DNA from 3 places in the Enterobacter huaxiensis genome. Region 3 is predicted to be linked to each of the others. Evidence: predicted binding sites of a transcription regulator. Region 3 holds the regulator's gene; each other region holds the start of a gene.
The links. The regulator CRP, encoded in region 3, controls carbon source genes, mostly activating them, when cyclic AMP is high. The targets are predictions, from matches to a motif close to ATGTGANNNNNNTCACAT.
Positions count from the first base shown of each region.

Region 1 (4,142 bases), 990 kb from region 3:
GCCCGGCACGGCGTTACCCATGATCAGCTGCGCGGCGCCGCCGAACACGGTGGCCCAGAAGCCGGACTTTTTACCCGCGTCGATAGCCGCCAGCCAGAAGATCACCGGCATCACGGTGTTCACCAGCAGGTTAGCCGCCGGTACCAGCACCTTCACGGCGGTGACCTGAAGCGCAGCCGGAACGGAGGAGGCGGTCAGGTTCAGGAAGGTGACGACAACCATGCCAATCACGCCGCAGGCAATCGCCATTTTACGGGGATCGTGCAGCGTTTCGCCGACGTTACGGTTTTTAATCATCAGAGCAGCAGCACCCCAGTTCGGGATGATGCGGTGGTCAACGTCCTGTGTGAAGGCACCTGCGGCCACGGAAGAGGCCCAGGCGTTAAAGAAGAAGCCTAACCCAAAGGAGAAGTGAGACGCCGGATCCCCTTCGCAGGAGTTCAGCTCCCCCAACGTACGAAACGCGCCCATACCCTGAGTGGTAGGCGCATGAAACATGCGTGCAGCCCCGGCTCCGACACCGACGCCAACCAGGCCGCCAATGATGAGCGATTTTATTAATATAATTAAGAACATCAGTCTGCCCTTTTATGAATAATCAGCGTTGCGTGACGAAATCCACCTGGTCGTGATTGATGGCGGTCACGTTGACGGTCACATCCAGCTCCACGCTGTAGGTGCGTCTTTCCCGGCGCATAAAGAAGAACAGAAAAGCTTCTTTGCGCACCGCTTCTTGCGCCTGAACGACCTGCACATCCTGTGGCTCAATACGCAGTAAGATATGCGGTGAGGCTTTCATCACCGCGGCCTGAACGTGGTTGAGCGCGTCGGCAAAGGCGCGCGCTTTGGCGTCGCCTTTCCCCTTCACTCTCACCGTGGTTGTGAACTGTTCTTTCATGCTTATGCGCCGTATTTCTTCTGCCACGCCTGTACCAGACGCTCGCCCAGCTCTTCTTTATCCATAAAGCCGAAGCCCAGCACGTTGCAGCCTTCATTGATGGCGGTTACGCCCTCTTCCACGGAACGCATGCCGTATTTGGCCTTGTAGCCATATTTGGTCTGCGCCGTGATGGCACCCGCGCCGCCGCTGCCGCAGAAGGAGATGCCGAAGGTGGCGTTTTCCGCCTTCATCATGTCGCCCAGCTTCATGTCCGCGGCCATGCCCGGTACGACAACCGCGCGCCCGCCCGCTTTTTCGACACCGGCTGCCACTTTCTGACCTTTGCCCAGGCGATCGCCAATCACGACTGTAATCTGTTCCATGTGTTGCTCCTTAAAGGTTGTCTTTCGCGACTTCGAAGTGAACGGAGAGCAGCCAGGCTTCTTCATCAGGAAGGTTGCCAAACTGCGCTACCACTTCACGGGCAAGTTGCATTGAATCTGGTGAAATTTCGTCGAACAGCTCCGCTTCAACCTCCGGCAGCGGCTCGCCGGTCACGGACCGGTGCGCCATCGCGCGAACGTGGGAGGTCAGCATCTGCTCCTGCACTGCGTTAGGGATGATGTCGTGCCGGGCCAGCAGGGCATAAACCTGCTGCAGCATGGTGTTAGCGAGCTGCTCTGTGTGCAGCGCCTGTTCCCCAACGTCGTTCATTACCGCTCCGTTAATCACTGGTCTTACCCCGTTAATGGCTCTGGAATAAAACTAACGTTGCAGGGGGATTGTTTGTAGCGAGTTGTTTTCCACTTCGAAGTGGAAAGGCGAGCAGCAGCAGTGATCTGTGCCACATAATTGGGGTGAATCTGGATAAATCGCTGTATTTACGTGATGAATGTCACGCATTCCCGCGGTAAAACGCGCGCCGGGGAAACGAAAACGTTCAGGCGTGGTGACGCAAAAATGTGATGGCGATAGGGTTTACTTATTACCGCGCAAAAAAAAACGGGGGCCACTGGCCCCCGCTGGTTGTTTGTTTGATGCGCGATCGATTAACGGTATTTCTTGTGATACGTGTTGCGGGTCGTCACAAACTGGTCGGCTGCCGCCTGGGCTTCCTTCACTTTACCTTCGTTTGCCAGCTTCAGCGCGCCGTCGATCTGGCCGACCAGCACGTCAAAGCCGTGGCGGTAGTCTTTCATCTCGGCGCTGTCTGGCGCCTTGCTTTCCAGCTTCGGCGGGGTCGCTTTTTGCGCGTCCAGTGCCGCTTCGCGCATTTTGGTCAGTGCGTCTTTCATGTCCGCCGCATTGTCCGTTTTCTGCACTACCTTCAGGTTTTCACTGAGGATGTCCATGTTGTCTTCAAGATCGGCGGCAAACGCAGACGAGCCAAGAATCAGCGTTGAAGCCGCGACGATCGCTAACAGGTGTTTACGCATTGCTCACTTCCTTTTTTATTATTAACAAAACGCTCTCTTTACTGACCCGCAATTTTCATTTCGGGAAGAAGTACAGAACCACACTGTATATTGCTTCGTGTTTCAATATCGTTACCGACCGTAACGATGTTGCGCCACATGTCCTTCAGGTTACCGGCGATGGTGATTTCGCTCACCGGATATTGAATTTCGCCGTTTTCAACCCAGAAGCCTGCCGCGCCGCGCGAGTAGTCGCCGGTGATGCCGCTTACGCCCTGGCCCATCAGTTCGGTTACGACCAGGCCGGTGCCCATCTCTTTGAGCATCTGCTCAAAGCTCAGGCCCTGACCGGCAATGCGCCAGTTGTGGATGCCGCCAGCGTGTCCGGTGCTTTTCAGCCCCAGCTTGCGCGCGGAGTAGTTAGTAAGCAGCCACTGGGTCAGCACGCCATCTTTGATGATGTCACGACGTTCGGTGCGCACGCCTTCGCTGTCGAACGGCGTGGAGGCCAGCCCTTTCAGCAGGTGCGGATGTTCTTCGATGGTCAGCCATTCAGGCAGGATCTGCTTGCCCAGCGAGTCGAGCAGGAAGGTCGATTTACGGTACACCGAGCCGCCCGCGATCGCGCCCACCAGATGGCCAAACAGGCCGGTTGCCACTTCATTGGCAAAAATCACCGGGGCCTTCATGGTAGAGAGTTTGCGCGGCGACAGGCGCGACAGCGTGCGCTCGGCACACTCTTTACCCACCCACTCAGGAGACTGCAAATCCCCCAGCGCGCGGCCAATGGTGTAGGCGTAGTCACGCTCCATGTCGCCGTTCTCTTCGGCGATGACGCAGCTGGAGAGCGAGTGGCGGGTTGAGCAGTAGCCCTGCAGCATGCCGTGGCTGTTACCGAACACTTTGATGCCGTAGTGGCTGTTAAAGCTGCCGCCTTCGGTATTGGTGATGCGCTTATCGGCCTGCAGGGAAGCCTGCTCGGCACGCGCCGCCATCTCGATCGCTTCATCCGGCGTCACTTCCGCCGGGTGGAAAAGATCGAGATCCGGGGCGTCGAAGGCCAGCAGATCTTTATCCGCCACGCCTGCGTAAGGATCCGGGGAGGTATAACGGGCGATATCCAGCGCCGCCTGCACCGTACGGGCAATGGCATCCGGGCTGAGATCGGTCGATGACGCACTGCCTTTGCGATTCTGGTGATACACCGTGATCCCCAGCGCGCCATCGCTGTTGAATTCGACATTCTCCACTTCGCCATAGCGGGTGCTCACGCTGATGCCGGTGGTTTTGCTGACCGCCACTTCGGCGCCATCTGATTTTTCTGAAGCAAGCATCAGCGCGGTGGAGACGGCTTCTTCCAGAATCTTACGCTGCGCTTCAACTTGTGAGGTTACTTTCATCGCAAATGCCATACTGTAAGAGAGAGTTATCTGAAGTCTAACAGAGAACCGTTTTTCAGTGCGCGTCTTAACTGGTAACATTAGCCTCTTTTTTTAAGGAGCCTGACATGACTAAGCAGCCCGAAGACTGGCTCGACGACGTTCCCGGTGATGACATCGAAGACGAAGATGATGAGATCATCTGGGTCAGTAAAAGTGAAATTAAACGTGACGCCGAAGAGTTAAAACAGCTTGGTGCGGAACTGGTAGAACTGGGTAAAAACGCCCTGGATAAGATCCCGCTCGAACAGGATCTGCGTGATGCCATTGAACTGGCACAGAAAATCAAAAAAGAAGGCCGTCGTCGCCAGCTTCAGCTTATCGGTAAAATGCTGCGTCAGCGCGACGTTGAACCGATCCGCCAGGCGCTGGACAAGCTGAAAAACCGCCACAACCAGCAGGTTGCGT
Region 1 covers NZ_CP043342.1:4,301,604-4,305,745, forward strand. Annotated here, with positions in the region: gene D5067_RS20470 (DUF4311 domain-containing protein) at 1-576, opposite strand, end outside; gene D5067_RS20475 (DUF4312 family protein) at 599-898, opposite strand; gene D5067_RS20480 (SFCGS family glycine-rich protein) at 901-1,263, opposite strand; gene D5067_RS20485 (glycine dehydrogenase) at 1,274-1,612, opposite strand; gene cybC (cytochrome b562) at 1,930-2,316, opposite strand; gene pmbA (metalloprotease PmbA) at 2,355-3,707, opposite strand; gene yjgA (ribosome biogenesis factor YjgA) at 3,803-4,142, shown strand, end outside.
Region 1: D5067_RS20485 (glycine dehydrogenase) is a predicted target of CRP. The motif match lies at 1,713-1,730, and genes of this name have one in related genera.

Region 2 (4,142 bases), 1.2 Mb from region 3:
TCGCCGTCCGCATAGACCGCCTTGCTGAGCATCGCGGTTGGCAGGTATTTCGCGTAGTTCTCGACGAAATCGGTCGGGCCTTTCTGGGCTGCAACCATGCGGCCGAAGATCTCTGCCGCTTTGCCGTTATCCAGCACCGCCTGCAGTTTCGCGCGCGCTTCCGCATCGTCTTTGGCCAGCTTGCCGGAGATTAACATCTCAACGCACAGCGCCATGGTGACGTCGAACAGACGCGGGTTGCGGTATTCACCCGTCAGGAACTGGACGGCTTCGCGGACTTCCACGGCGTTACCGGCGCTGGACGCCAGCACCTGGTTCATGTCCGTCAGTAATGCCGTGGTGCGCACGCCCGCGCCGTTGGAGACGCCAACGATCGCTTCGGCCAGCGCAGCAGAAAGTTCATAGGTTGGCATAAAGGCGCCGCTGCCCACTTTCACGTCCATCACCAGGGCGTCCAGACCTTCTGCCAGCTTTTTGGCAAGAATCGACGCGGTGATCAGCGGGATGGAGTCAACGGTCGCGGTAATATCGCGGGTTGCGTAGAAACGCTTGTCTGCCGGAGCGAGAGAGCTGGTCTGGCCGATAATCGCCACGCCAACGTCTTTAATAATGTCGCGGAAGCGGCCGTCATCCGGGAAGATATCGAAGCCCGGAATGGCTTCCAGTTTGTCGAGCGTGCCGCCGGTGTGGCCCAGGCCGCGCCCGGAGATCATTGGAACGTAACCGCCGCAGGCTGCCACCATTGGGCCAAGCATCAGGGAGGTCACGTCACCCACGCCGCCGGTGGAGTGTTTATCCACAATCGGGCCGTTGAGGTTGAGGCTTTTCCAGTCCAGAACGGTTCCTGAATCTCGCATCGCCATGGTCAGCGACACGCGCTCCGGCATCGACATATCGTGGAAGAAGATGGTCATCGCCAGAGCCGCAATCTGCCCTTCGGAGACGGTGTTATCACGAATGCCGTTGATAAAGAAGCGGATCTCTTCGTCGCTTAATGCGTGACCATCACGTTTTTTACGAATAATTTCTTGTGCGAGAAACACGGTAACCTCCATGCGGAATCGGGGGATTTGTGGCGGGTGTCGCTACGCTTACCCGCCCTACGATCCTGTAGGCCGGATAAGCGAAGCGTCATCCGGCATTGTCTGGCAATCAGTAGCTGCTTGCGCTCTTACCGTCGCCGTGGCCCAGCGCTTTCAGCAGGCTTGCCAGCAGGCTGGACGCGCCGAAGCGGTAGTGACGGGAATCGGCCCAGTCGGCGCCGAACAGCTCGTCGGCAATCGCCAGGAACTGCTGCGCGTCTTCAGCGGTACGCACGCCGCCCGCAGGTTTGAAGCCCACGGTTTTGGACACGCCCATGTCGCGGATAACTTCCATCATGATGCGGGCGCTTTCCGGGGTGGCGTTAACCGGCACTTTACCGGTAGAGGTTTTAATGAAATCCGCACCGGCTTTGATGGAGATTTCAGATGCTTTACGAATCAGCTGCTCTTCTTTCAGCTCGCCGGTTTCGATGATCACTTTCAGCAGCACGTTTGCCGCCGCGCACGCGTCTTTACAGGCTTTCACCAGGTCAAAACCGACCTGCTCGTTGCCGGCGATCAGCGCGCGGTACGGGAACACCACGTCAACTTCGTCTGCGCCATAAGCAATCGCCGCGCGGGTTTCCGCCAGCGCAATTTCGATATCGTCGTTGCCGTGCGGGAAGTTAGTTACGGTTGCAATGCGCACGTCCGGCGTGCCCTGCTCGTTCAGCGTTTTACGGGCAATCGGGATAAAGCGCGGGTAGATACAGACGGCGGCGGTGTTACCGACGGGCGTTTTCGCCTGGTGGCACAGGGCGATGACTTTTTCACTGGTGTCGTCATCGTTCAGGGTGGTCAGGTCCATCAGTTTCAACGCGCGCAGGCTGCTTGCAGTTAAATCGGTCATAACATTCTCCAACGGCAGTGCCGTATAAATTTTACCTTGCGGGTCTGTGAGTATTCTAACATTCACCCGCATCCACACTTCGACATTCATCACAGTTAATGAAAACTGCGTACAAATTTGCATTACTGTAATGAGATCAACGTCAAATTTTAGTTCGCGAATTGCTGACTAAAACAGCGATACCCCCTGTCGGATCAAAAGCCCCGACGGGACAACTTCCTACAATCCGCTCATCATCCGCAGAACATTTAAGGAAGCGAACATGCCTCACTCCAGCCTCGACGCGCTGCAACAACGTTGCCAGCAAATTGTGACAAGCCCGGTGTTAACCCCTGAGCAAAAACGTCATTTCCTGGCGCTGGAAGCGGAGAACGACCTGCCTTATCCGGCACTGTCCCCGACAGCCCGTGCCGCGCTGGATCAGGGCTTTATCTGCGACATGTTCGAAGGCCATGCGCCTTATAAACCTCGTTACGTTCTGCCGGATTACGAAAAATTTCTGGCAAAGGGATCAGAATGGCTGGAGCTGGAAGGGGCAAAAGATCTCGATGACGCCCTCTCGCTCTTAACCATTCTCTATCACCATGTTCCGTCCGTCACATCGATGCCCGTGTATCTCGGCCAGCTTGATGCGTTACTGAATCCATATGTTAGAATTCTAACACAGGAAGAGATAGATAGCCGAATAAAACGTTTCTGGCGCTACCTCGACCGCACGCTGCCGGATGCCTTCATGCACGCCAATATCGGCCCGGCGGATACGCCCGTCACGCGCGCCATTCTGCGCGCGGATGCAGAGCTGAAGCAGGTCGCGCCAAATCTAACCTTTATTTACGACCCTGACATCACCCCGGACGACTTGCTGCTTGAGGTGGCTAAAAACATTTGCGAATGCAGCAAGCCGCATATTTCTAACGGCCCAGTGAATGATAAAATTTTCACAAAAGGCCGCTATGGCGTGGTGAGCTGTTACAACTCGCTGCCGCTGGCAGGCGGTGGAAGCACGCTGGTTCGCCTCAACCTGAAGGCAATTGCTGAACACAGTTCTTCTGTTGAAGACTTCTTTACCCGCACGCTCCCACACTACTGCCAGCAGCAGATTGAGATCGTCAACGCACGCTGTGCATTTTTGTATGAGCAGTCAGGCTTCTTTGAGAATAGCTTCCTGGTGAAAGAGGGGCTGATTGATGCCGACCGTTTCGTGCCCATGTTTGGCATGTATGGCCTGGCGGAAGCGGTGAACGCGCTGTGCGATAAAAGCGGAATGGAAGCACGCTACGGCAAGGACGAACGGGCCAACGCGCTGGGCTATCGCATCAGCGAACGGCTCGCGGCGTTTGTGGAAAACACGCCGGTGAAATACGGCTGGAAGCATCGCGCTATGCTGCACGCGCAGTCGGGGATCAGTTCGGATTCAGGCACCACGCCGGGAGCACGACTGCTCTACGGAGACGAGCCGGATCCTATCAGCCATCTGCTGGCCGTCGCCCCGCACCACAAACACTATCACTCCGGGATTAGCGATATTCTGACGCTGGAAGAGACGGTAAAACGCAACCCGCAGGCCGTTGTGCAGCTTTGCCTGGGTGCCTTCAACGCCGGCATGCGTGAATTTACCGCCAACGTGGCGGGTAACGATCTGGTGCGCGTCACAGGCTATATGGTGCGATTATCGGATCTGGAGAAATATCGGGAAGCGGGTTCAAGAACCAACACCACGTGGCTGGGTGAGGAAGCCGCACGAAATACCCGTATTCTGGAACGTCAGCCGCGCGTAATAAGCCATGAACAGCAGATGCGCTTTAGTTAGTCAGGTTATCCCCTTCTCCTGCGTCGACGGGCCGGGCAGCCGCCTGGCGCTGTTCCTGCAGGGGTGCAACCTGCGATGCAAAACCTGCCACAACCCGTGGACGATCGGTCGCTGCAACGACTGCGGCGACTGCGTGCCCCACTGCCCTCATGATGCGCTGACCATTCGGGCCGGGCGCGTCTGGTGGCAGGAGAGTGACTGCCAGCAGTGTGATACCTGTCTTCACCTCTGCCCGCAGCAGGCCACGCCGATGGCGCAACGCTTCAGCGTGGAGGAGATCCTCACGCAGATCCGCAAAGCGGCACCTTTTATTGCAGGCATCACCGTCAGCGGCGGTGAAGCCACCACGCAGCTGCCGTTTGTGATCGCCCTTTTTACGGCGATCAAAGCCGATCCCGCC
Region 2 covers NZ_CP043342.1:4,121,510-4,125,651, forward strand. Annotated here, with positions in the region: gene deoA (thymidine phosphorylase) at 1-1,043, opposite strand, end outside; gene deoC (deoxyribose-phosphate aldolase) at 1,153-1,932, opposite strand; gene D5067_RS19635 (YjjI family glycine radical enzyme) at 2,195-3,742, shown strand; gene D5067_RS19640 (YjjW family glycine radical enzyme activase) at 3,717-4,142, shown strand, end outside.
Region 2: deoC (deoxyribose-phosphate aldolase) is a predicted target of CRP. The motif match lies at 2,063-2,080, and genes of this name have one in related genera.

Region 3 (4,142 bases):
TTTATGGATCATCACTCTATTCCGGCACCGGACCATTTACCGGCCAACGTGCAGTACCAGCTCACCGAGTACGGCGGGCACGTTGGCTTTGTTGGCGGTACGCTGCGCCGGCCCAAAATGTGGCTGGAAACGCGCATTCCCGACTGGCTCACCTCATTTCTGGACGGTAAAAAATGATTATCCCCTGGCAGGATCTGTCTCCCGAAACGCTCGATAATCTGATTGAAAGCTTTGTATTACGTGAAGGCACCGATTATGGTGAACAAGAGCGTTCGCTTGAACAAAAGGTCAGCGATGTTAAGCGCCAGCTGAAAAGCGGCGACGTGGTGCTGGTGTGGTCCGAACTGCATGAGACGGTCAATATCATGCCCCGCAACGCGTTTCACGGCTGATCTGTAAACCTTTCCAGTCAGGGAGTTGCTATGTCTGCCAGACATCCGGTTATTGCCGTAACGGGCTCAAGCGGTGCGGGTACTACCACCACCAGCCTCGCTTTTCGCAAGATCTTCGCACAGCTGAATCTCCGGGCGGCAGAGGTGGAGGGCGACAGCTTTCACCGCTACACGCGCCCTGAAATGGACATGGCCATCCGCAAGGCGCGCGACCTGGGCAAACACATCAGCTATTTTGGGCCCGATGCCAATGATTTCGGGCTGTTAGAGCAAACCTTCCGCGAATACGGGCAGAGCGGTACCGGGCAGTCCCGCAAGTATCTGCACACCTACGACGAAGCGGTTCCCTGGAACCAGGTGCCGGGAACGTTTACCCCGTGGCAGCCGCTGCCGGAACCGACCGACGTGCTGTTTTATGAAGGGCTGCACGGCGGCGTGGTGACGCCCCATCACGACGTGGCGCGCCACGTGGATCTGCTGGTCGGCGTCGTGCCGATCGTGAACCTGGAGTGGATCCAGAAGCTGACGCGAGATATTAGCGAGCGCGGCCACTCGCGCGAGGCGGTGATGGACTCGGTGGTTCGCTCAATGGAGGATTACATTAACTTCCTGACGCCGCAGTTTTCCCGTACCCATATCAACTTCCAGCGCGTGCCGACGGTGGACACCTCTAATCCGTTTGCGGCGAAAACCATCCCGTCTCTGGATGAGAGCTTTGTGGTAATCCACTTCCGCAACCTCGAAGGCATTGATTACCCCTGGCTGCTGGCGATGCTGCAGGGCTCGTTCATTTCGCACATGAATACGCTGGTGGTGCCGGGGGGAAAAATGGGGCTGGCGATGGAGCTGATCATGACGCCGCTGGTGCAGCGGCTGATGGAAGGGAAGCAGATCGCGTGAGTTGTTTTGCCCGGTGGCGCTGCGCTTACCGGGCCTACGGTCATGCTTTTGCAGGGCGGGTCAGCGAAGCGCCACGCGCCAAAAGATTAGGCCTCGATCACCTCATACGAATGGGTGATGTTTACCGCTTTCTCCAGCATGAGCGCCACGGAGCAGTATTTCTCCGCAGACAGATCAACCGCGCGCGAAACCGCCGCGTCCTTCAGCTCTTTGCCGGTGACGATAAAGTGCAGATTAATGTGCGTGAACAGGCGTGGCGCCTCTTCGCGACGTTCTGACGTCAGCTTCACTTCGCAATCGGTTACGTCGTGACGGCCTTTTTGCAGAATCGACACCACGTCGATTGCGCTGCAGCCACCCGCCGCCATCAGCACCATTTCCATCGGGCTTGGCGCTTTGTCGCCGGAGTTACCGTCCATCAAAATCTGGTGTCCGGAAGCTGACTCGCCCAGGAACGTTAAACCTTCTACCCATTTCACACGCGCTTGCATATTCATTAACTCCAACGTTGCATTTTTGGTGACAGATTACGCGTGCGTTACAATTCTCGCAACGGAAGGCGACCTGCATCATGCTGAAGCGAGACACCAGGAGACACGCGGCAAAAGCTATGCTAAAACACTCTGGATGCTACAGTAATACATTGACGTTACACATGTATGCAGAGGACATCAAACTTTACTGGCTGCGAAACGTTACGACAGCCGACTTCCCAGGGTATGGGTAAGAATTCGATTGCAACCCCAGAGTCCGGATGCATCTTATGGCTCTGGTGACAGCTTATAACAGAGGATAACAGCGCATGGTGCTTGGCAAACCGCAAACAGACCCTACTCTCGAATGGTTCTTGTCTCATTGCCACATTCATAAGTACCCATCAAAGAGCACGCTGATTCACCAGGGTGAAAAAGCGGAAACGTTGTATTACATCGTTAAAGGCTCGGTGGCAGTGCTGATCAAAGATGAAGAAGGGAAAGAGATGATCCTTTCTTATCTGAACCAGGGCGATTTCATCGGTGAACTGGGCCTGTTTGAAGAGGGCCAGGAACGTAGCGCCTGGGTTCGTGCAAAGACAGCATGTGAAGTGGCTGAAATTTCTTACAAGAAATTCCGTCAGCTGATTCAGGTAAACCCTGACATCCTGATGCGTCTTTCTTCGCAGATGGCGCGCCGTCTGCAGGTGACATCCGAGAAAGTGGGTAACCTCGCATTCCTGGACGTTACCGGCCGTATTGCACAGACCCTGTTGAACCTGGCAAAACAGCCAGACGCGATGACCCACCCGGACGGCATGCAAATTAAAATTACGCGTCAGGAAATTGGTCAGATCGTCGGCTGCTCCCGCGAAACCGTGGGCCGTATCCTGAAAATGCTGGAAGACCAGAACCTGATCTCCGCCCACGGTAAAACCATCGTGGTCTACGGAACCCGTTAATTCGGTTAAACGGCGTGCCATCGCAAGGTGTCACGCCGTTTTTGTCTCTATTCCCCATGTGGCGCAGGCTGATCTATCACCCGGAAGTTAACTACGCACTGCGACAAACGTTGGTGTTGTGCCTTCCCGTGGCCGTCGGCCTGATCCTCGGACATCTTCAGCAAGGCCTGCTGTTTTCCCTCGTTCCCGCCTGCTGCAACATCGCCGGTCTGGACACGCCGCATAAACGCTTTTTTAAACGCCTGATTATCGGTGGCTGCCTGTTCGCCGGCTGTAGCCTCGCCGTACAGCTCCTGCTCGCCCGCGATATTCCGCTGCCGCTGATCCTGACCGTGCTGGCGATGACGCTGGGCGTGACGGCGGAGATCAGTTCGCTTCACGCTCGCCTGCTGCCCGCCTCGCTGATCGCCGCCATCTTCACCCTTAGCCTCGCCGGCAACATGCCGGTGTGGGAACCGCTGCTCATCTACGCCCTCGGCACGCTGTGGTACGGGCTGTTTAACTGGTTCTGGTTCTGGCTATGGCGGGAGCAGCCGCTGCGTGAATCCCTTAGCCTGCTCTACGTGCAGCTTGCCGACTACTGCGAAGCAAAGTATACCCTGCTCACCCAGCACACCGACCCGGAGAAATCGTTGCCGCCTCTGCTCGCCCGTCAGCAAAAGGTGGTCGATTTAATCAGCCAGTGCTATCAGCAGCTACACATGCTTGCCGCCAATAAAAACCATGGCTATAAGCGGCTGCTGCGCACCTTCCAGGTGGGGCTGGACCTGCAGGAGCACATCTCCGTAAGCCTGCATCATCCGGAGGAGGTGCAAAAGCTGGTCGAGCGCAGCCACGCCGAAGCGGTGATCCGCTGGAATGCCCAGACGGTATCGGCGCGTCTGCGCGTGCTGGCTGATGATATTCTCTATCACCGCTACCCCACGCGCTTCAACATGGAAAAACAGCTCGGCGCGCTGGAGAAAATCGCCCGTCAGCACCCGGAAAACCCGGTCGGCCAGTTTGCCGCCTGGCACTTTAGCCGCATCGCGCGCGTGCTGCGTACCCAGCGGCCGCTTTACCCGCGTGACCTGATGGCCGATAAGCAAAAACGCCTGCCGCTGCTGCCCGCGCTTAAAAGCTATCTGTCACTGAAATCTGCCGCGCTGCGTAACGCCGCGCGGATAAGCGTGATGCTGAGCGTCGCCAGCCTGATGGGCATGGCGCTGCACCTGCCGAAGCCCTACTGGATCTTAATGACCGTGCTGCTCGTGACGCAAAACGGCTACGGCGCCACGCGGGTGCGCATTTTCCACCGGGCTGGCGGAACCTTAGCCGGACTGATTATTGCCGGCGCCACGCTGCACTTCCACGTGCCGGAAGGCTATACGCTGGTGGGGATGCTGGCGATCACGATGATGAGCTATTTGATTATC
Region 3 covers NZ_CP043342.1:394,341-398,482, reverse strand. Annotated here, with positions in the region: gene D5067_RS01850 (hydrolase) at 1-177, shown strand, start outside; gene D5067_RS01845 (YheU family protein) at 174-392, shown strand; gene D5067_RS01840 (phosphoribulokinase) at 423-1,292, shown strand; gene D5067_RS01835 (OsmC family protein) at 1,379-1,783, opposite strand; gene crp (cAMP-activated global transcriptional regulator CRP) at 2,095-2,727, shown strand; gene D5067_RS01825 (YccS/YhfK family putative transporter) at 2,784-4,142, shown strand, end outside.